3 regions of the Paraburkholderia sp. HD33-4 genome follow, and region 3 is predicted to be linked to each of the others. Evidence: predicted binding sites of a transcription regulator. Region 3 holds the regulator's gene; each other region holds the start of a gene.
The links. The regulator HrcA, encoded in region 3, represses chaperone genes, less so after heat shock. The targets are predictions, from matches to a motif close to TTAGCACTCNNNNNNNNNGAGTGCTAA.
Positions count from the first base shown of each region.

Region 1: groES (co-chaperone GroES) is a predicted target of HrcA. The motif match lies at 2,570-2,596, and genes of this name have one in related genera.
Region 2: rpoH (RNA polymerase sigma factor RpoH) is a predicted target of HrcA. The motif match lies at 4,313-4,339, and genes of this name have one in related genera.

Region 1 is NZ_JAJEJS010000001.1:630,879-637,789, forward strand. Features, by position in the region: gene L0U84_RS02855 (hypothetical protein) at 1-880, opposite strand, end outside; gene L0U84_RS02860 (hypothetical protein) at 961-1,602, opposite strand; gene L0U84_RS02865 (hypothetical protein) at 1,862-2,251, shown strand; gene groES (co-chaperone GroES) at 2,668-2,958, shown strand; gene groL (chaperonin GroEL) at 3,012-4,652, shown strand; gene cysC (adenylyl-sulfate kinase) at 4,852-5,490, opposite strand; gene L0U84_RS02885 (chondroitin 4-O-sulfotransferase) at 5,517-6,728, opposite strand.
Region 2 is NZ_JAJEJS010000001.1:315,976-322,886, forward strand. Features, by position in the region: gene cydB (cytochrome d ubiquinol oxidase subunit II) at 1-1,025, opposite strand, end outside; gene L0U84_RS01475 (cytochrome ubiquinol oxidase subunit I) at 1,060-2,652, opposite strand; gene cydP (cytochrome oxidase putative small subunit CydP) at 2,642-2,902, opposite strand; gene rpoH (RNA polymerase sigma factor RpoH) at 3,316-4,251, opposite strand; partial or broken gene L0U84_RS01490 (acyloxyacyl hydrolase) at 4,774-4,860, shown strand; gene L0U84_RS01495 (nuclear transport factor 2 family protein) at 4,902-5,285, shown strand; partial or broken gene L0U84_RS01500 (2-isopropylmalate synthase) at 5,465-6,472, opposite strand.
Region 3 is NZ_JAJEJS010000001.1:524,869-531,779, forward strand. Features, by position in the region: gene glnE (bifunctional [glutamate--ammonia ligase]-adenylyl-L-tyrosine phosphorylase/[glutamate--ammonia-ligase] adenylyltransferase) at 1-990, shown strand, start outside; gene recN (DNA repair protein RecN) at 1,184-2,851, opposite strand; gene L0U84_RS02395 (NAD kinase) at 2,919-3,821, opposite strand; gene hrcA (heat-inducible transcriptional repressor HrcA) at 4,032-5,051, shown strand; gene hemH (ferrochelatase) at 5,234-6,304, shown strand; gene L0U84_RS02410 (RNA-binding S4 domain-containing protein) at 6,313-6,720, shown strand; gene L0U84_RS02415 (hypothetical protein) at 6,692-6,853, opposite strand.

The DNA.
Region 1 (6,911 bases), 110 kb from region 3:
AGGGCCGGACCGATGCGACGTGTTGCTCGACGGCACTCGGCGACGCGGCCGTGCGAAGTTTGTCTTCGGCGCCAACTGGCGGAGCGACAGTCACGCGCGCGGCATCCGGTGTTGTCGACGCGATGCGGTGTTGCTCCGGCGGCAACGCGGCTGGCGCTGTAACGGGCGAGGACCGGACCGGAGCGGGCTGCTGCGCGAGCTCAGCGGGCGGTTGCTGCGAACTGCCTCTCGGCCGGGTATCGACGCGCAGCTTATCGTTCGTGTCAGTCGGCGGAGTGGCGGTGACTCGCGCGGCATCCGGCGTTGTCGACACGGCCTGGCGCCGCTCGGGTGTCGATGCGGCCGGTGGGGTAACTGGAGTAGCCGGCGAGGACGCGACCGACGCAAGGCGTTGCGCCACGTCTGCTGTCTGGTGTTGCTGGTGTTGCTGCTGTTGCTGGGCGACGCCGCTCGGCAGCAATTGTTTGCCTGCCGCCCTGGAGTCCCCGGCGGCAGCAGCGGAGGTCTTGCCGTTTGGTGCAGACACGAGGCCGGTCGACGCGAGCGGCACACCCACGCGCAACTCGTCGCCGTGAATGCAGGCCAGATACACAGCGGAACTCACCGCCAACACCGATACGGCCAGCACGATGCGGCCGCGTGAGCGCCGTTTGGCTTTCGCGACCAACTCGGCTTCGTCGATCGAATCGTAGCGATAGACCAGCGTGCCCGGCGAAGGCTGCCAGATTCTGCGCGCCGGTAGTTTGACCGCATCAGCGCCAAACGCTTCGAGCGCGACCGAATGGCACGAAAGACAAGGCGAGAAGCGGCCAACCAGAGGCGCACCGCAGTTATCGCAGCGTCGGGGATCTTGCTGATTGGCAGTGATATCCGTAGACATAGCCGGTCCCTCACGGGCGTCTTATGACGACGCCTCGGTCAAAGAAACACGAAACGGCAACGAGACTCGCAAGCAGTGAATTACTGCGCGACGACGTACCCTCGCGCCTGCATGCACGCGGCGTAGGCGGCCCAATAGCGCGTCATCGGCGGCTCGGGCGCGGGCAGCGGCGGCAGCTTGACGTCGGATGCCGCGTTCGCCTGCAACGCTGCGTCCGATGCAGCCGACGCGCCGACTGCCTCGCTCGCGCCTGCGGCCGCAGTGGTCTTTGCTGTTGACGCACCTGCCGCTGCGGTGGCCGAGGCACGCGCACCAGCGGCGGCCGCGGCGGCGATGGCCGCGTCCGCCGCATTTGCCGACGAAGCGCCGCTGGGCGCGCCCGCGATCGGCATGCTCGCACCGTTCGGCATGCTTGCACCGTCCGGCATGCTTGCGGCGGCGTACGGCAGTGGTGTGGCGGAGAAGGAACTGGGCGGCAGAGGCGGCTTCGACGGCGCGCCCGTCGACGAGCCTTTCGCTACCGGCTTTGGACGCGGAGGGACCTGCGGCTCGCGACGGATGTCGACGTTGCTGACGCGGCTCGCTTCCGCGTAGCACATCGCGTTGTCGACGCCGCGCTCATAGGGGCTCTGACTACGGATCGGATAGGTGAGTGGCTGCCACGCGAACGCGGCACTGCTCGTCACCAACAGCGTTAGTACGGTATATGTTTTAGATGGCATCGCAGTCACTCCCGCAGCGATGTTTCGCCGATTGTTAGTGTTGTCCTTGAGCACTTTCGTGGTCTGCCTTTTGCCGGCGCGCTGCCGGTCAGGCTATCGAAGGCTGGTCCAACGAGCGTAACACTCGCTAGTCGCGATGCGACGCATCGGATAGCGCGCGAAAACGCCATCGTGCAGTGCAATCAGGACACAATTGGCGAACCCGCGTTGAAGATCGGGACAATCCCTGGCCGCCACGAAGGATCGTCAGGAGTCGAAGATGAAGAACCTATCGTATCGCTATCGGCCGCTTTGCGCAGCGCTCTGTCTGTCGATGCTGTCGCTCGCCGCGCCGCCGGCGAGCGGCGCGAGCGACGCCAACATGAGCGCGGAGACGGCGGGCGAGCGCGCGAACTTCGCGCAGGCGTTCTGCGACGTGTCGCCCGAGCGCATCGGCGCCTATAAGGAGCGGCTCCGGAAGGTGCTGACCGGTGCGACCGATTTCGATCAGCACTGGAACGCGGGCTGGCATCGCGCGGACAACAGCAATAGCCAGATGAACGCGCTGCGCGAGCGCGATCCGAAGGAATTCGCGGCGCGCATCAAGGTCAACTGCGAACGGCTCAAGTGGGTGGCGGGCAATGCGCTGCACCCGCCTGCGCCGAAGTGAGTTGAACGGCACGAGCCAGTCGGTGTCGGAGACTTCTCGACCTTGCGACCTTATGCTCAATCGGCCGAGGGTATTCCCTGGGAACGGGTGATCCGGCGGTATACATTGCGGCGCGCGGCTGAGGTTTGGCTGCCATATCGCCCCAGCGCAGCGTGGCTGCAAGCCTTAAATCGCGCTGCAAGTGATTGTTTTTGCTCGCATTCGCCTGTGGCGCTCACCGCTGCGCCGCAGCGCCCGGTCCGCGCCGGTCGTGGCAAAACCCCGCCCGCGGCGGCGCTGCTCCTCACTTCTTGAATTTGTCACCACCCGTCCATATAATTAGCACTCGCTGCACGAGAGTGCTAACAACATCTCCGGTTGGCTCGGCCAGCCGGGTTTTCTCAGCGTTCTTCAGTCTCAATCAGAGAGGAGTATGTATGAACCTTCGTCCTTTGCATGATCGCGTGATCGTCAAGCGTCTGGATCAAGAAACCAAGACCGCGTCGGGCATCGTGATCCCCGAAGCCGCAGCGGAAAAGCCGGATCAAGGTGAAATCCTCGCAGTCGGCCCGGGCAAGCGCGACGACAAGGGCGCAGCCATTGCGCTCGACGTGAAGGTCGGTGACCGCGTCCTGTTCGGCAAGTACGCAGGCCAGACCGTAAAGGTCGACGGCAACGAACTGCTGGTGATGCGCGAAGAAGACATCATGGCCGTGGTGCAGAAGTAAGCGCAAGGTCGCTACTTCCCCGGTTATATCCAAAGTATTCAAGGAGTTAGAAGATGGCAGCTAAAGACGTCGTATTCGGTGATTCCGCCCGTGCCAAGATGGTCGAAGGCGTGAACATTCTCGCCAACGCTGTGAAGGTCACGCTGGGTCCGAAGGGCCGCAACGTGGTCCTCGAGCGCAGCTTCGGCGGCCCGACGGTCACCAAGGACGGTGTGTCGGTCGCGAAAGAGATCGAACTGAAAGACAAGCTCCAGAACATGGGCGCGCAAATGGTCAAGGAAGTCGCTTCCAAGACCAGCGACAACGCAGGCGACGGCACGACGACCGCTACGGTTCTCGCGCAATCGATCGTCCGCGAAGGCATGAAGTACGTCGCATCGGGCATGAACCCGATGGACCTGAAGCGCGGCATCGACAAGGCTGTTGCAGCCGCAATCGAAGAACTGCGCAAGATCAGCAAGCCGTGCACGACCAACAAGGAAATCGCTCAGGTTGGCGCGATCTCGGCGAACAGCGATTCGTCGATCGGCGATCGTATCGCTGAAGCGATGGACAAGGTCGGCAAGGAAGGCGTGATCACCGTCGAAGACGGCAAGTCGCTGCAAGACGAGCTGGACGTCGTCGAAGGTATGCAATTCGACCGCGGCTACCTGTCGCCGTACTTCATCAACAACCCGGACAAGCAAGTCGCCGTTCTGGACAACCCGTTCGTGCTGCTGCACGACAAGAAGGTGTCGAACATCCGTGATCTGCTGCCGGTGCTCGAGCAAGTCGCGAAGGCTGGCCGTCCGCTGCTGATCATCGCTGAAGACGTCGAAGGCGAAGCGCTCGCAACGCTGGTCGTCAACAACATCCGCGGCATCCTGAAGACTGTCGCCGTCAAGGCTCCGGGCTTCGGCGATCGTCGTAAGGCGATGCTGGAAGACATCGCGATCCTGACCGGCGGTCAGGTCGTCGCTGAAGAAACCGGCCTCACGCTCGAGAAGGCAACGCTGGCTGAGCTGGGCCAGGCGAAGCGCATCGAAGTGGGCAAGGAAAACACCACGATCATCGACGGCGCTGGCGAAGCAGCGAACATCGAAGCTCGCGTCAAGCAAGTGCGCAAGCAGATCGAAGAAGCGACCTCGGACTACGACCGTGAAAAGCTGCAAGAGCGCGTTGCCAAGCTGGCAGGCGGCGTTGCAGTGATCAAGGTCGGTGCTGCGACCGAAGTCGAAATGAAGGAAAAGAAGGCACGTGTCGAAGACGCACTGCATGCAACGCGCGCAGCTGTGGAAGAAGGCATCGTCGCTGGTGGCGGCGTCGCGCTGATCCGTGCACGTACGGCGATCGCTGGCCTGAAGGGCGCTAACGCCGATCAGGACGCAGGTATCAAGATCGTCCTGCGCGCAATGGAAGAGCCGCTGCGTCAGATCGTCACCAACGGTGGCGAAGAAGCGAGCGTCGTGGTGGCAGCGGTTGCTGCTGGCAACGGCAACTACGGCTACAACGCAGCGACCGGCGAGTACGTCGACCTGGTCGACGCAGGTGTCGTGGACCCGACGAAGGTGACGCGCACGGCGCTGCAAAACGCAGCTTCGGTCGCTGGCCTGCTGCTGACGACCGACGCAGCTGTCTGCGAACTGCCGAAGGAAGATGCTCCGATGCCTGGCGGCATGCCCGGCGGCATGGGCGGCATGGGCATGGACATGTAATTCCGCTCGGGCCTCGTGGTCCGGCCGCGTGGTTGAACCACCGCGGCTGGGTCACCGACGAGGCCCGGCTGGAAGTCCCTGCCGGGAGTGCGCCGCGAGGCGTATTCCCAAACGAAAAAACCCGCATAAGCGGGTTTTTTCGTTTGGAGCCGGCGTGACGTGAAGATCGGCGGGTACGTGCGGAAATGCTTCGTGCGGATCAGGCGCCTGCCGTGTGAACCAAACGATGAGTCGATGTTCCGAGACACTTTTCGCGCAGGTATTGGAAGATCTGCGCCACGCTTTCCGCCGGGCTCAGCGTGCCCGTGTCGACGTGAAGATGCGGATCGATTGGCACTTCATAGGGTGCCGATACGCCCGTGAACGAGCTGATCTCGCCAGACCTCGCTTTCGCGTAAAGACCTTTGGGATCGCGGCTCGCGCAAGTGGCGAGCGGGGCGGACACGAAGGTCTCGACGAACTTGTCGGGGCCAATGATTTCGCGCGCCATCGCCCGGTCTTCGCGTATCGGCGAAATCAGTGCGGTAATCACGATCAGGCCGGCGTCGTTCATCAACTGGGCGACATGCGCGACGCGGCGGATGTTTTCGCGCCGGTCGTCGCGATCGAAGCCCAGGTCGCTCGCCAGACCGTGGCGAACGTTGTCGCCGTCGAGCACATAGCAGGCATGACCGAGCGCGATCAACTGCTCCTCGAGCGCGAACGCGAGCGTCGATTTGCCGGCGCCGGACAGGCCGGTCAGCCAGATCGTGGCCGGCGTCTGATCGAACAGGCGTATGCGGTCCTGCACCCCGATGTTGCCGTGGAAGCGTTGCACGAAGCTCGGCGGCTCTTTCATGGATAAGTTCTCCTGACTCTTCCGGCTTACTCGCAGTGCCAGCCTTGCCGCCACGTCCCTGCGTTGTGCAGGCTTTCGGTGGAATCGGCGATGGTAACGCGAAAGCCTTCCCGATTCCCGTCTGGCAGCGCAATCGAAAATCCGCTGTGCGAGCTCGGATAACCGGCACTCGCTACATCGGGCCGCGGGTCGCCGCTGTGGCCGGTCGCGACGATCTGCGCACCGACCCGCACCTCGAGCGGTACCTGCCGCTCCGGCCGGCTCAGATTGACGGCCCAGCCGTACACAACGCCTTCCAGCACGGTATCGACGAAGCCGTCGAACAAGTCGACCGGCGGACGCTGGCGGCTTTGCGCGAACTCCAGATAGGTGTCGATCGGCGTCAGATCGAAGCGGCGGATCACCTCATGCACGCGCGACAGGAACGAGCCGTCGAAGCCGAAAACCGGCGAGCTGTAGACGTGCGGATTCTCGAGCTGATTGACTTCGGACTGAATCACGCGGACCAGTTCCAGCGCATTCGAAAAGACGTCGCCGGTTTCTTGCGCATAGGCTTCGACGATCCGGCTCGCGTCGCGGAACAGCTCGTAATCAAAGCTGTTGTCCTCGATGAACTTTTGTCTGGCCGTGTCGCTTATGTGCCCGTTGCCTTGCGGCGTGCCATTGGTGCGATTCGTTTCGAAATAAAACGGTAATTTCATCCCGGTCGAACCGCAGAGCCGTAGTAGGAATTCGCTGATGTCCTCGCAAACGCCGACTGTACCGATCTGCTCGCGCAAATGGATTCGCGCGACGGCGAGACTCGCTTCGTTGACCGCCGGCTCGCCGCTCAGCATCTGCACGAACAGGTTCCTGCCACCGATCGATTCGCGGACCCACTCGTCGAGCGACAGTACGCCTTGCTGCGCCAGCGCCTCCGGCGTCGATACGCTGACGCCGCGGGTGACCTCGCCGTTCTTGCCGTTCGCCGCATACCAGTAGTGCGAGATCTGGCGCGCGAGCGGATCTCTCAAGATCGTGCAGTAGTTGACCGGATGTTTGATCACCCGATGAATGCCGTACGGTTGATGGCCCCCACCGACCTGGGTCTCGAGCAGCTTTGCGCGACAGTTTCCCCATCCATCCTGATCCCAGACAAAACTGATGAATTGATCATTCCCTTTATTCAAATCAAAACACGAAATGACTGTCGAACCGCCGCATTTCGGTGGATGGATGAAAAAGGTGGGCAACGACATGTGGGGACATATGATTTGTTAAGAATCCGTTAAGTCTAGACAATGCGTGTCATCGACGTTGTAACGTTTGATTACGCCACAAAACGTCCGGTTACATTGGCTCGCGAGCAAAATTCATGCTCACATGCGAAATACATCGTCTCCAAAGCTCACGATATGCACGGCCGCGGCAGCATCGATAGC
Region 2 (6,911 bases), 210 kb from region 3:
GCGAACAGCATGATCTGGAGCGTCAAGCGGCTCGACGTCGAATCCCACATGGTCAGGCTGCTGCGGCCGTCGAGCGACGAAGGCATGATGAACGGGAACATCGAGAAGCCCGCTGTCAGAATCACGCCGACGATCATCAGCGACGTCGACAGAAACGCCGTCGCCTCGAAGCGCGAACGAGCGAGCAGCACCGCGAGCACACCGCCGACGAGACCCGCGAGCGGCGCAATCGCCATCCACGGATAGAGCGCGTAGTTGGTCAGCCACAAACCCGGCGCGCCGATCACGGTCTTCATCAGCGGATTGGAGACCGCGTCGAGCGGCGGCATGTCGACGATCTGATAGCCGCCGATCATCGTCGCGACGAGCGCGCCCGCGACGAGGAACAGCACCACCGTACATAACGCCGCGAGCCGCAGCGCCTTCGACGCGCGGTCGTGGACCACGCCGTCGGTCTTCCATTTGACGAACGCGGCGCCGTGCGCGGTGAGCATCGACATGCTGACGAGACCCGTCAGTAGCGCGAACGGATTGAGCAGGCCGAAGAAGCTGCCGTGATAGGTGACGCGCAGATCGGTATCGAACGAGAACGGCACGCCTTGCAGCAGATTGCCGAACGCGACGCCGAACACGAGGGCCGGCACGAAGCCGCCGATGAACAGACCCCAGTCCCACGCGTTCCGCCAGCGCGGATCCTCGCGCTTGCCGCGATAGTCGAAGCCGACCGGGCGGAAGAACAACGCGAACAGCACCAGCAGCATCGCGAAGTAGAAGCCCGAGAACGATGCCGCGTAGGCGAGCGGCCATGCGGCGAACATCGCGCCGCCGGCGGTCACGAACCAGACCTGGTTGCCTTCCCACGTCGCGCCGACGGTGTTCACGACGATGCGGCGCTCGGAGTCCGTTTTGGCGATGAACGGCAGCAGGATCGCCGCGCCCATGTCGAAGCCGTCGGTGAGCGCGAAGCCGATCAGCAGAACGCCTATCAATACCCACCAGATCAGTTTGAGGATTGCGTAGTCCATATGGGTCATTCCTCTGAGGCGGTGTGGCGGCGCGTCACGCGGCCGTGTTCGACAGCGGCTGCTTCACCTGCGATTCGTTCTCGTGGTGATAGCGGCCCGTATGCAACGCCGAAGGGCCGAGCCGCGCGTACTTGAACATCAGCATGATCTCGATGACGAACAGCCCGGTGTAGAACAGCACGAATCCGCCGATGCTCAGGTACAGATCGCGCGGCGTCAGTGTCGACGCGGCCAGGTTGGTCGGCAGAATGCCCGCGATGCTCCACGGCTGGCGGCCCATCTCCGCGACGATCCAGCCGAGCTCGGCGGCGAGCCACGGCAGCGGAATCGCTATGACCGCCCAGCGCAGGAACCAGCGACGCTTTTCGAGCAGCAGTGTGCGCTGCGCGCAGAACCAGAACGCGAGCACGAAGGTCGCGAGGAACAGCAGACCCAGGCCGACCATCATGCGAAACGAGAAGAACAGCGGCAGCACCGGCGGAACCGTGCTCTTTGCCGCCGCGTCGATCTGCTCGGGCGTCGCGTCGGTCACGTTCGGCGTGAACTGCCTGAGCAGCAGGCCGTAGCCGAGATCTTCCTGGTACTTGTCGAACGCGGCATGCGCTTCGTCGCTCGAGTCGCCGCCTTTCAACTTCTGCAGCGCCGCGTAGGCGAGCATGCCGTTCTTGATGCGCCCTTCGTTTTCCGCGATCAGCTCGCGCAGGCCGACCACAGGTTCGTGGAGCGAGCGCGTCGCGATGATGCCGAGCGCGTACGGGACACGGATTGCGTAGTCGGTGCGTTGCTCTTTCTGATTGGGAATGCCGAAGATCGTGAACGGTGCCGGCGCGGGCGCGGTCTCCCATTCGGATTCGATCGCGGCGAGCTTGACCTGCTGGACTTCGCCGGTGCGATAGCCCGATTCGTCTCCGAGCACGATCACGCACAGCGCCGACGCGAGACCGAAGCCGGCGGCGATCGCGAACGAGCGCAGCGCGAACTCGGTGTCGCGGCGCTTCAACAGATACCACGACGACACGCCGAGCACGAACATCGCCGCGGTCACGTAACCAGCCGACACGGTGTGCACGAACTTCACCTGAGCGACCGGGTTGAAGATCACCGAGCCGATGCTGTCGAGTTCCATGCGCATGGTCTGGTAGTTGAACTTCGCGCCGACCGGATTGTTCATCCAGCCATTGGCAACCAGAATCCACAGCGCCGACAGGTTCGAACCGAGCGCGACGCAGAACGTGACGATCAGATGCTGGACTTTTGACAATCTGTTCCAGCCGAAGAAGAACAGACCGACGAACGTAGATTCGAGGAAGAACGCCATCAGCCCTTCGACGGCGAGCGGCACGCCGAAAATGTCGCCGACGTAATGCGAGTAATAAGCCCAGTTGGTGCCGAACTGAAACTCGAGCGTGAGGCCGGTCGCGACACCCATTGCAAAGTTGATGCCGAACAGCTTGCCCCAAAACTGCGTCATGTCCTTGTAGATCTGCTTGCCGGTCATCACGTAGACCGACTCCATGATGACCAGCAGCCAGGTCAGGCCGAGCGTGAGCGGCACGAACAGAAAGTGATAAAGCGCGGTGATGGCGAACTGGAGCCGTGACAGTTCTACGACTTCGCTAACGGGCATGTTGATCACCTCGAGACGGATGCGGGGCGGGCACCGACAGCAGCGCATGCGCGACCTGCTCAGGCGGCAGCATCATGTGCTCCGCCTGCGGATGATTGAAGAACGTGTACTTGAGCGCCAACAGTAGTGCGAACTTGATGGCGAGGATGATGGCGAGATCGCGCCCCAGCGTTGGACCGCGCACCCACCTGGTGAACCGGCCGCGCAAGCGCGATCGGACAGTGCTGCTGCGATTGAGGGCTAGGGTCATGATCGGTCGAAGACGACTTCACGCCGGAGAGTCCGGCTGGATCCAGACCGCCCTTGCCGTCAGGCAGTCTGGCGAATGCATGCCGATTGTAGGAGGGGGAACCTCACGCGCTCAGGGTTGGCCATGCGGCATCACGTCGCGAAACTTGCCGCGTCTGTGCAGTATTGCTACCGGACTTGCGATACGTCAAGAAAGGCTTACCGGCCCCGGCCGGTTGGCTCGGGGGGCGGGCTGACACGAACGCGCGGCCGCGGGGATGCAAGAAGAAAACGAAAAGAATAAAAAAGCCCCGCCGTTTTGCGAGGGCGGGGCTTGAGCTCACTGGTCGGCAAATGACGCGCGACCGATTAACGTGTGTCGTTTTTACCTATGTCATGCGCGGGCCACATGTGCGCGCGCATGGCTTCGACGCTTTACGCGTATTCGGTCAGCGCACCGCGCATCTTCTTCATGGCGCTGGCTTCGATCTGGCGGATACGTTCGGCCGACACACCGAACTCGTCGGCCAACTCGTGCAACGTCGAGCCGCCCGAGCCGTCGTCGTCTACCTTCAGCCAGCGTGCTTCGATAATGCGGCGGCTGCGCGGATCGAGCGCATCGAGCGCGCTTGCGATGCCGTCGCTTTGCAGCCGGTCGCGCTGACGCGAAGCCAGCACGGCGGTCGGCTCGCTGTGCGAGTCGGCCAGATAGGCGATCGGCGCATACGACTCTTCACCGTCTTCGACCTGACCTTCGAGCGCGATATCGCCGCCCGACAGACGCGTTTCCATCTCCGCGACTTCTTCGCGCTTCACGTTCAGTTCCTTGGCGAGACCTTCGATCTCGTCCGGCGTGAACGCGCCGAGACCCTGCTTGTGGCTGCGCAGGTTGAAGAACAGCTTGCGCTGCGCCTTGGTGGTGGCGACCTTCACCATGCGCCAGTTGCGCAGGATGTATTCGTGGATCTCGGCCTTGATCCAGTGCATTGCGTACGACACGAGGCGTACGTTTTGCTCCGGATCGAAGCGCTTGACCGCTTTCATCAGGCCGATGTTGCCTTCCTGAATCAGGTCGGCGTGCGGCAACCCGTAACCGAGGTAGTTACGCGCGATCGACACGACGAGCCGAAGGTGCGACAGCACGAGGCGGCGCGCGGACTCCAGATTGTCGTGTTCGCGCAATTCGGTGGCGAACTGGCGTTCTTCCGCCGGCGTCAGCATCGGGATCCGGTTGACCGCCTGGATGTAGGCGTCGATGTTGCCCAGTTGACCGGACAGCAGCGAGGAATGCGAGAGCGCCAGTGCACCTGCCGAAGCGGCCTTAGCCGACGACGGGCTCAAAGTACTCGGAAGGGTCATTGCATGGCTCACGTATGAAACTCCTTTGGAATCAGACAATAGCGTACTCAGTAAACGACTCCAGCGATGGATGTTAGCACTCTGATCTGCCGAGTGCTAATACTTAGAGCTCGCAGGGGTATCCAAGTTCCCGAAAATCCTATTGATTTTCGTATTTTGATAGCCATAATACGCTCTATTTTGTCCGCCTGTTTGTCCTATACAAGTTGCTGCCATTTTCCATGTAGTTCTCGCAATCAGCTCATATATGCATATCAGGGAGTGAATAATTGCGGAAAGTGAGGCTGGATTCGTTTGATGTGCGACACTAGATTGGCGCCTAAAGTAAAGGAAGCAGTCGCTTAATAACCGCCAGGTGAGGGGGCCAAATCAACTACCTGAATTTGGTTTTTGCGTGGACTTACTCTAAATGCCAATTTCGCCCTCGGGTTCGGGTGTCAGGCGCAACTTCTAGTGCCAGAACCGGACTTCGTGGCAAACCTGCGACTTGCATTCCCCGCTGATCCGCGAGGCGCACCTCGCATCACCGTCCACCGCTTTCAGCATGTTTCCAATCGCAGTATCAAAGAGCTGAATCCTGGTATAAATTTCAGCCAGCTATATGTGCAATATCACGTCTGACCGTGGCCGTCTGCGGCTCGCGGTGTTCGAGGGGCTCTGCAATGGCGGCAAAGATGATCGAAGCGATTCGCGGACTCGAACGAGAGCGTTTTCGCGCGATGGTCGACGGCGATGGACAGTCGCTCGACACGCTGCTCGCGGACAACGTGAGCTACGTCCATACGAATGGCAAGCGCGAAACGAAGCGGCAGTTCATCGACGGGATCGTCGCGGGGCGCCGTCGTTATCGGCAGATCGAGGTGCAGTCGCAGGACGTGTTGCCGGCCGGGCGCGAAACCTACGTGGTCACGGGCCGCGCGCTGATCGAGATGGAGGCCAACAACGGCGCGCTGCTGTTTCCGATTGCCTATACCGCGATTCACACGCACGAAGACGGGCAGTGGCGGCTGATCGCATGGCAGGCAACGCGTTGCGCTCTCGAGTGAGATTCTGCTGGCGCGGGCGCGCCTCGTGAGCGCGCCCGCGGCGGCGGCGCAATGCGGGGTATATGCACCGCGCTGCCGCAGGCTCGAGGCTCAGTTCAGATTTACGCGGTCAAGCATTCGTCAGCTTTGTCGCGCCTGCTTGCGCCGTGCTTCCCCGCCTCGGCATTCGCGTCGCGCGCCTCGTGCGTGCCACGCATCGCGGCCTCTCCCGCATACGGATGGCGCGCCGCCACCGGAAGCCGCGTGCAGCGTTCGGCCACGCGCCTGATTGTCGCGAGATCCGAGAAATCCAGACCGCTGTCGATACCCATCGCGTCGAGATTCATCGCGAGCGTGACGAGATCGACGTTGCCGGTGCGCTCGCCGTTGCCGAACAGACAGCCTTCGATGCGATCCGCGCCCGCCAGCAGCGCGAGCTGCGCCGCGGCCACGGCGGTGCCGCGGTCGTTGTGCGGATGCACCGACAGCACGATGCTGTCGCGATACCCGAGATTGCGGTGCATCCATTCGATCTGGTCGGCAAACACGTTCGGCGTGGCCGCTTCGACGCTCGCCGGCAGATTGACGATCATCTTGTGATCGCGTGTCGGCCGCCACGTTTGCGCGACGGCGTCGCACACCTCGCGCGCGAACGGCAGCTCGGACGTGTTGAAGGTCTCGGGCGAGTACTGGAAGGTCCAGTGTGTGCCCGGCCGCGCCTGCGCGTGTTCCTTGACGAGACGCGTGCCTTCGACGGCGAGCGCCTTGATCTCGTCCTTCGACTGCTGGAACACGATGCGCCGGAACGACGGGCAGATCGCGTTGTACAGGTGAACGATCGCGCGCGGCGAGCCTTCAAGCGCATCGAACGTGCGTGCGATCAGCTCCGCGCGCGACGGCACGAAGACTTCGATCGTGACGTCGTCGGGAATGCGCCGCTCGTCGATCAGCTTGCGCACGAAGTCGAAATCGGTTTGCGACGCCGACGGAAAGCCGACTTCGATTTCCTTGAAACCGATCGCGACCAGCATCTCGAAGTAGTCGAGCTTCTGCGCGGCGCTCATCGGTTCGATCAGCGCCTGGTTACCGTCGCGCAGGTCGGTGCTCATCCAGACGGGCGCGGCGTCGATCGTGCGTCCCGGCCATTTGCGGCCGCTCAGCCGCACGGCGGGAAAGGGACGGTACTTTTCAGCGGGATTGCGCAACATGGTGAGGTGCCTCATTCGTGGTGTCGTCGGCGGAGGGTGGGGACGTCGAGCGGTTGGCCGACTGCCACGCATGCACGGTGTGCCTGCCGATGCCGGGCGGCAACGAGTGGGCGCGCGGCCCGCGACGTCATGACGACGCGGGCGAATGAACAGACGAACGCGGATGCGGCCCGGGCAACGTGCATTTGATCCTCTCGCATCGGCCGCGCGGTAAACGGACGAATGCAAACGACGACGGGTTGTGGAGAACTACGACGGGGGTGAAGCGAAACTGCGGGAACTACGGGGAGGACCGCCGACGGCAACCGGAGCTGCCAGCGCGCGGCGCTACGTGTGACTTACGCCACGCGTAGCGATAGGGGCCGCGCTAGGCGGCCGGAGATAATTCGGAGGGTGTTCGGAAGGGAACGCATGAGGCCAACTGTATGACGGTGCGCGT
Region 3 (6,911 bases):
GCCGCCGACGGCATCGAGCAGCAGATGGATCTGCTGCGTCACGCGCATCAGGCCGAGGTGTTTCGCATTCTGCTGATCGACCTGGCCGGCAAGCTGTCCGTCGAGCACGTCAGCGACCGACTATCCGAACTCGCCGACGCGGTGCTCGACGTGACGATCGAAGCCGTGTGGAACCAGTTGGCCAAACGTCACCGCGAGGTGCCGCGCTTCGCGGTGATCGCGTACGGCAAGCTCGGCGGCAAGGAGCTCGGCTACGCGTCGGACCTCGACCTGATCTTCCTGTACGACGATCCCGACGATGCCGCCGCCGACGTCTACGCAACCTTCACGCGGCGTCTGATCACGTGGCTCACCACCGCGACCGGCGCCGGCACGCTGTTCGACATCGATCTGCGGCTGCGGCCGAACGGCGAGTCGGGCCTGCTCGTCACCGATCTCGACGCGTTTCGCCGCTACCAGCTACGCGAGGGCGACGCGGCGAACACCGCGTGGGTATGGGAGCATCAGGCGCTGACGCGGGCGCGCTACTGCGCTGGCGATGCCGGGATCGGCGCGAAGTTCGAGGCGATTCGTGAACAGGTGCTGACGACGCCGCGCGAAGCGACGCCGCTCGCGAAGGAGATCGTCGAGATGCGCGCGCGTGTCGAAGCGGGACACCCGAACCATACGCCGGCGCTGTTCGATCTGAAGCACGACCGCGGCGGCATGGTCGATATCGAGTTCACCGTGCAGTACTGGGTGCTGCTGCATGCGGCACGCGATCCCGAGCTGATCCGCAACACCGGCAATATCGCGCTGCTGCGTGAGGTGTCGCGTTTCGGGCTGATGAGCGAGGCGGAAGCGGAGACGGTGGGCGCCGCGTATCGGCGGTATCGCAAGCTGCAGCACACGCTGCGGCTCGACGGGATGGAGAAGGCGCGGGTCGACCCGGCGCTGGTCGCGACCGAGCGCGAGGCGGTGCTGGCGTTGTGGAAGAGGGTGTTCGGGTAAGGGCGCCGAGGCATCTCGCCTCGCGCACTCATCAGGCCTGGCCGGGATCGGTGTGACATCCCGGCCGGCTCGAATCGGGGTATGCAGAAGGTAAAGCGCGGCGCGAACAGAGGCGACGCACTTGCCTGAGCGAAACGTGAATCCTGGCGAAGCGTAAACGGAGGCGCCGCGTGAACCCGAGTCACGCGTGAAGCTAGGCAGCCAGCATTTCCTTCGCATGCCTGCGCGTGGTCGCCGTGATTTCGAGGCCGCCGAGCATGCGCGCGACTTCCTCGATGCGGCTCGACTTGTCGAGCGAAGTCACGCTGCTCAGCGTGCCGCCGCTGCCATTGCTCATCTTTGCGACCTGGAAATGATGATCGCCGCGCGCAGCGACCTGCGGCAGGTGGGTCACGCACAACACCTGGCGCGCCTCACCGAGCTGATGCAATAGCCGCCCGACCACTTCGGCCACGCCGCCGCCGATGCCAGTATCCACTTCGTCGAAGATCAGCGTCGGTGTGGGGCTCGCCGCGCTTGCGATCACCGCGAGCGCGAGGCTGATACGCGCGAGCTCGCCGCCCGACGCAACCTTCGCGAGCGGCCGCAGCGGCACCCCGGCGTGGCCGGCCACGCGAAACTCGATCTGCTCGAGCCCATGCGCGCCGCCTTCGGGCAGCGGCACCAGCGCGACTTCGAAGCTGCCGCCTTTCATCGACAGTTCCTGCATGCCGGTCGTGACCGCCTCGCCGAGCGCCTTGCCTGCTTTCGCGCGTGCCTTCGACAGTTTTTTCGCCTCGGCGACGAACACTTCCTTCGCTTGCGCCTCGGCGGCGCGGAGGCCCTCGAGGTCGGCGGCGGCGTCGAGCGCGGCCAACTGCTTGCGTCGCGCTTCGTGTTCTTCCGGCAGCGTCTCCGGCTGCAGACGGAATTTGCGCGCGGCCGAGTGCAGCGCGTCGAGGCGCTTTTCGACCTGCGCGAGCCGCTCAGGATCGAGTTCGAGCTTCTGCGCGTAATGGCTCAGCGAATAGGCCGCTTCCTGCAACTGGATTTCGGCCGGCTCGAGCGCGGCGAGCACGTCGTTCAGCGCCGGGTCGATCTCCGCGAGGTCGCGCACCTTCGACACGATCGAGCCGAGATGCGTGATCATCGCGTCGTCCGATTCGGACAGCGCGCCGAGCGCACCCTGCACGCCGTCGATCAGATTCGCGGAATGCGACAGCCGCCGATGCTCGGTGTTGACCTCTTCCCATTCGCCCGGCTGCGGTGCGAGCTTGTCGAGTTCGGTGAGTTGCCACGCGAGTCGCTCGCGTTCGAGTTGCAGCTCGCGATCGCGCGTTTGCGCGTGCTCGACCGCCTGCGCCTTGTCGCGCCACGTGCGCCACCCGCGCGTCACTGCCGCGGCCATCTCGGACAGGCCCGCGTGTGTGTCGAACAGCTCGCGCTGCGCGTCCGGGCGCATCAGCAGCTGGTGCGCGTGCTGACCGTGAATATCGACGAGCATTTCGCCGACCTCGCGCAGCTGCGCGAGCGTGGCCGCCGTGCCGTTGATGAACGCGCGCGAGCGGCCGTTCGCGTCGACCACCCGCCGCAGCATCACGGTGTCGCCGTGCTGGCCGTCGTTCGCGGCGCCGAGCGCCTGCGCGTCGAGCCATTGATCGACCTGCGCGTGCGTTTCGAACTCCGCGGTGATGTCGGCGCGGCTCTCGCCGGTGCGCACGACGCTCGCCTCGGCGCGCGCGCCCAGCGCGAGCGCGAGCGCGTCGATCAGGATCGATTTGCCGGCGCCGGTTTCGCCCGAGAAAACGGTAAAGCCGCTGTCGAATTCGAGGTCGAGCGCGGCGACGATGACGAAGTCGCGTATCGAGAGGTGGCGAAGCATGGAGGTCGTCGGGTGAGCTTGGGATTCGGGTGGCGGCCGCGGCGGCGTGCGCGATTCAAAGCGTCGCTTACGGCCTCGGGTCTTCTTCGTGCGACGGGTACTCGTGCCAGTGCAGCTTTTTGCGCAGCGTCGCGTAATAGCTGTAGCCGACCGGATGCAGCATCGGCACCGTGTGACGCGAACGGCGCACCTCGATCGTGTCGCCGAGCTCTAGCGACGTGAACGATTGCATGTCGAAATTGACGTTCACTTCGCGCCCGGACACGATCTGGATGCTGACCTTCGAGTCGTCGGGCAGCACGATCGGCCGGTTCGACAGCGCGTGCGGCGCGATCGGCACGAGCACGAAGCCCTGCAACTGCGGATGCAGAATCGGCCCCTGCGACGACAGCGCGTACGCGGTCGAGCCGGTCGGTGTCGCGACGATCAGGCCGTCCGAGCGCTGGTTGTACATGAAGCGGCCGTCGACCGACACGCGCAGCTCCGCCATGCCCGAAAAACCGCTCCGGTTGACCACCACGTCGTTGAACGCGAGCGCGTGGTAGATCGGCGTGCCGTCGCGCACGATGCGCGCTTCCAGAAGCACGCGCTCCTCGCGCTCGAAGTTGCCCGACAGCATTTGCGGCACGATCTCGCGCATGTCCGAGATCGGAATGTCGGTGATGAAGCCGAGCCGTCCGTGGTTGATGCCGATCAAGGGCGTGCGATACGGCGCGAGCTGGCGGCCGAAGCCGAGCATCGTGCCGTCGCCGCCGAGCACCACGGCGACGTCCGCACGCGCGCCGATCTCGGCGGGACGCAGCGCCGGATAGTCGGTTACGCCGATTTCGGCGGCGGTGTCGGCTTCGAACACGACTTCGAAGCCGAGCTTCGCGATGCACCCGGCGAGCGCGGTCAGCGGCTCGCCAATGCCTGGCGTATTGCTGCGCCCGACGAGCGCGACGGTCTTGAACTGGCTGGTCACTTGCATGCCGGCATTACACCATAGGTAGGGCCTGAAAAGAACCGCAGACCGACCCGGTAGTGGGCCGGCGCACACGGGGCGTCTGCGTATGTCGCGATTATCGTTAGAATGGTGTAGACCTGATGACATGCGAGCCCACCGAGGGCGGCGCATTCGCCGGGAGCGGGCGCCGCGGGCGCTCGCGGCTGCGATGCCATTGAGCTAAAATTTTTCGTCATGCTAGATCCTCGCGCACAAACCCTCCTCAAAACGCTGATTGAGCGCTACATCGCCGAAGGTCAGCCGGTCGGCTCGCGCACGCTGTCACGTTACTCGGGCCTCGAACTAAGCCCGGCCACGATCCGCAACGTGATGTCGGACCTCGAGGATCTGGGGCTCGTGATCAGTCCGCATACGTCGGCGGGGCGCATTCCGACGCCACGCGGCTACCGTCTGTTCGTCGACACGATGCTGACGGTCGAGTCCGCCGCCGACGAGGAGGCGGTGATGCGCGCCGTCAAAACCACGCTGCAGGTCGGCGAGCCGCAGAAGATCGTCGCCGCGGCGGCGAGCGTGCTGTCCAACCTGTCGCAGTTCGCCGGCGTCGTGCTCACCCCGCGCCGCAGCCACGTGTTCAAGCAGATCGAATTCATGCGCCTGTCCGACAAGCGCATCCTGCTGATCATCGTGACGCCCGAAGGCGACGTGCAGAACCGCATCCTCGCCACCCAGCGCGACTTTTCGCCGTCGCAGCTGGTGGAAGCCTCCAATTACATCAACGCGCACTTCGCGGGCCTCTCGTTCGACGAAGTGCGCCGCCGCCTGCGCGGGGAAATCGACGAGCTGCGTGGCGACATGACCTCGCTGATGCACGCGGCCGTCACCGCGAGCACCGACGAATCCGACGCCGGAGAGACCGTGCTGATCTCGGGCGAGCGCAATCTGCTCGAAGTCGCCGATCTTTCGTCGGACATGGCGCGGCTGCGCAAGCTGTTCGATGTGTTCGACCAGAAGACCAGCCTCCTGCAGTTGCTCGACGTGTCGAGTCACGCGGCGGGCGTGCAGATTTTCATCGGCGGCGAGTCGACTCTGGTGCCGATCGAGGAAATGAGCGTCGTCACCGCGCCGTACGAGGTGAACGGCAAGATCGTTGGCACGCTCGGCGTGATCGGGCCGACCCGCATGGCCTACAACCGCGTGATTCCGATCGTGGACATCACTGCGCGGCTGTTGTCCATGACGCTCAGCCAGCAGTAGTCCTCGCGCTGCGTGGAACTGCCGTCATCGCAGCCCGTGCCGGTCATGATGCGCGAACGCGCTGCGTCTGCCAATCGTCCGAATGGCCAGGGGGGTCTGGCGGCGCCCGGCAGAACCCGCGCCGCTATAATGAATCTCCATTGAATCGACTCGCCGCGTGAAGCGGTGATTTTCTGCTGCCTATGCGCTTCGACCTCGAGCGGCCATCACAGAACGCCACGTCGCATCGCGTCGCCGTGTTGCTGATCAATCTCGGCACGCCCGATGCGCCGACGCCTCGCGCGGTGCGCCGCTACCTCGCGCAGTTCCTGTCCGATCCTCGCGTGGTCGAAATTCCGGCGTTGCTGTGGCAGCTGATTCTGCGTCTGTTGATTCTGCCGTTTCGCGGCCGCAGCTCCGCGAAGAAGTACGCGGCGGTGTGGATGCCCGAGGGCTCGCCGCTGCGCGTGCATACCGAAAAGCAGGTCGAGGGCCTGCGCCATCTGCTGCAACTGAACGACTACACGGTGCTGGTCGAGTACGCGATGCGTTATGGCACGCCAGGCATTCCGGCCATGCTGAACCAGCTGAAGCTCGCGGGCGCCGAGCGCGTGCTGCTGATGCCGATGTATCCGCAATATTCGGCGTCGAGCACCGCGACCGCGTTCGACGAAGCGTTTTCCGCGCTCAGGCGCATGCGCAATCAGCCGGAAATCCGCACGGTGCGCCAGTACGCGGATCACCCGGCGTATATCGCCGCGCTCGCCGCGCAGGTGCATCACTACTGGCATCTGCACGGCCGCCCCGATTTCGCGGCGGGCGACAAGCTCGTGCTGAGTTTTCACGGTGTGCCCAAGCGCACGCTCGACCTCGGGGACCCGTACCACGAGCAATGTCAGCAGACCGCCGCGCTGCTGATGCAGGCGCTCGAATTGACCCCGGTCGAATGCCGCATCACGTTCCAGTCGCGCTTCGGCAAGGCCGAATGGCTGCAGCCCTACACGGCGCCGACGTTGAAGGAACTCGGCGCGGCAGGCGTGCGGCGTGCTGACGTGTTTTGCCCGGGTTTCACCGCCGACTGCCTCGAAACGGTCGAGGAAATCGGCATGGAAGTGCGCGACGAATTTCTGCATGCGGGCGGCAAGGAGTTTCACCGGATCGCCTGTCTGAACGCGTCGCAGCCGTGGGTTGCCGCGCTCGGTGAGATAGTCGCGCAACATCTGCAGGGCTGGCCGGTGCAGGCGGTGCCGGTGCCGCACACCACAGGAGCTTGAATACGCAGATGAACTACCGCATTTCAACCGAACCGGGCGCGAAGCTGCGCATCGACAAATGGCTGTGGGCCGCGCGCTTTTTCAAGACGCGTTCGCTGGCCGCGGATGCGGTCGACAAGGGGCGGGTGCGCATCGGCGGCGCGGCCGTGAAGCCGGCCAAGGACGTGCGTGTCGGCGATCTGGTCGAAATCGAGATCGAGCGCTACGTGTGGCAGGTCGAGGTACTGGGCGTGTGCGACGTACGCGGTCCGGCGAGCGTCGCGCAGACGCTTTATGTGGAAACCGCGGAGAGCAAGGCGAAGCGGCAGGTCGAGCAGGAGCGGCGCAAGGTGTACCACGAGCCGGCCGCCGTGCTGCAGGGGCGACCGACCAAACGCGACCGGCGCACTATCGACAGATTTTCGCGTGGGGATTGAAAAATTGCTCCACGGTGGCGTGCGCGCCGCCGTACTCGGTGGTGTGGTCATTGACCGCACCGGACATGCAGATGGTCGTGGTGCCCGCGATCAGTACCAGTGCGACCACCCCGATTGCAACGGTCAGTTTCACGGTACTCCCCCTGGTGGGCTGAAACAGGCTATCGGAACGACTGTCAGGTATCGGTAAG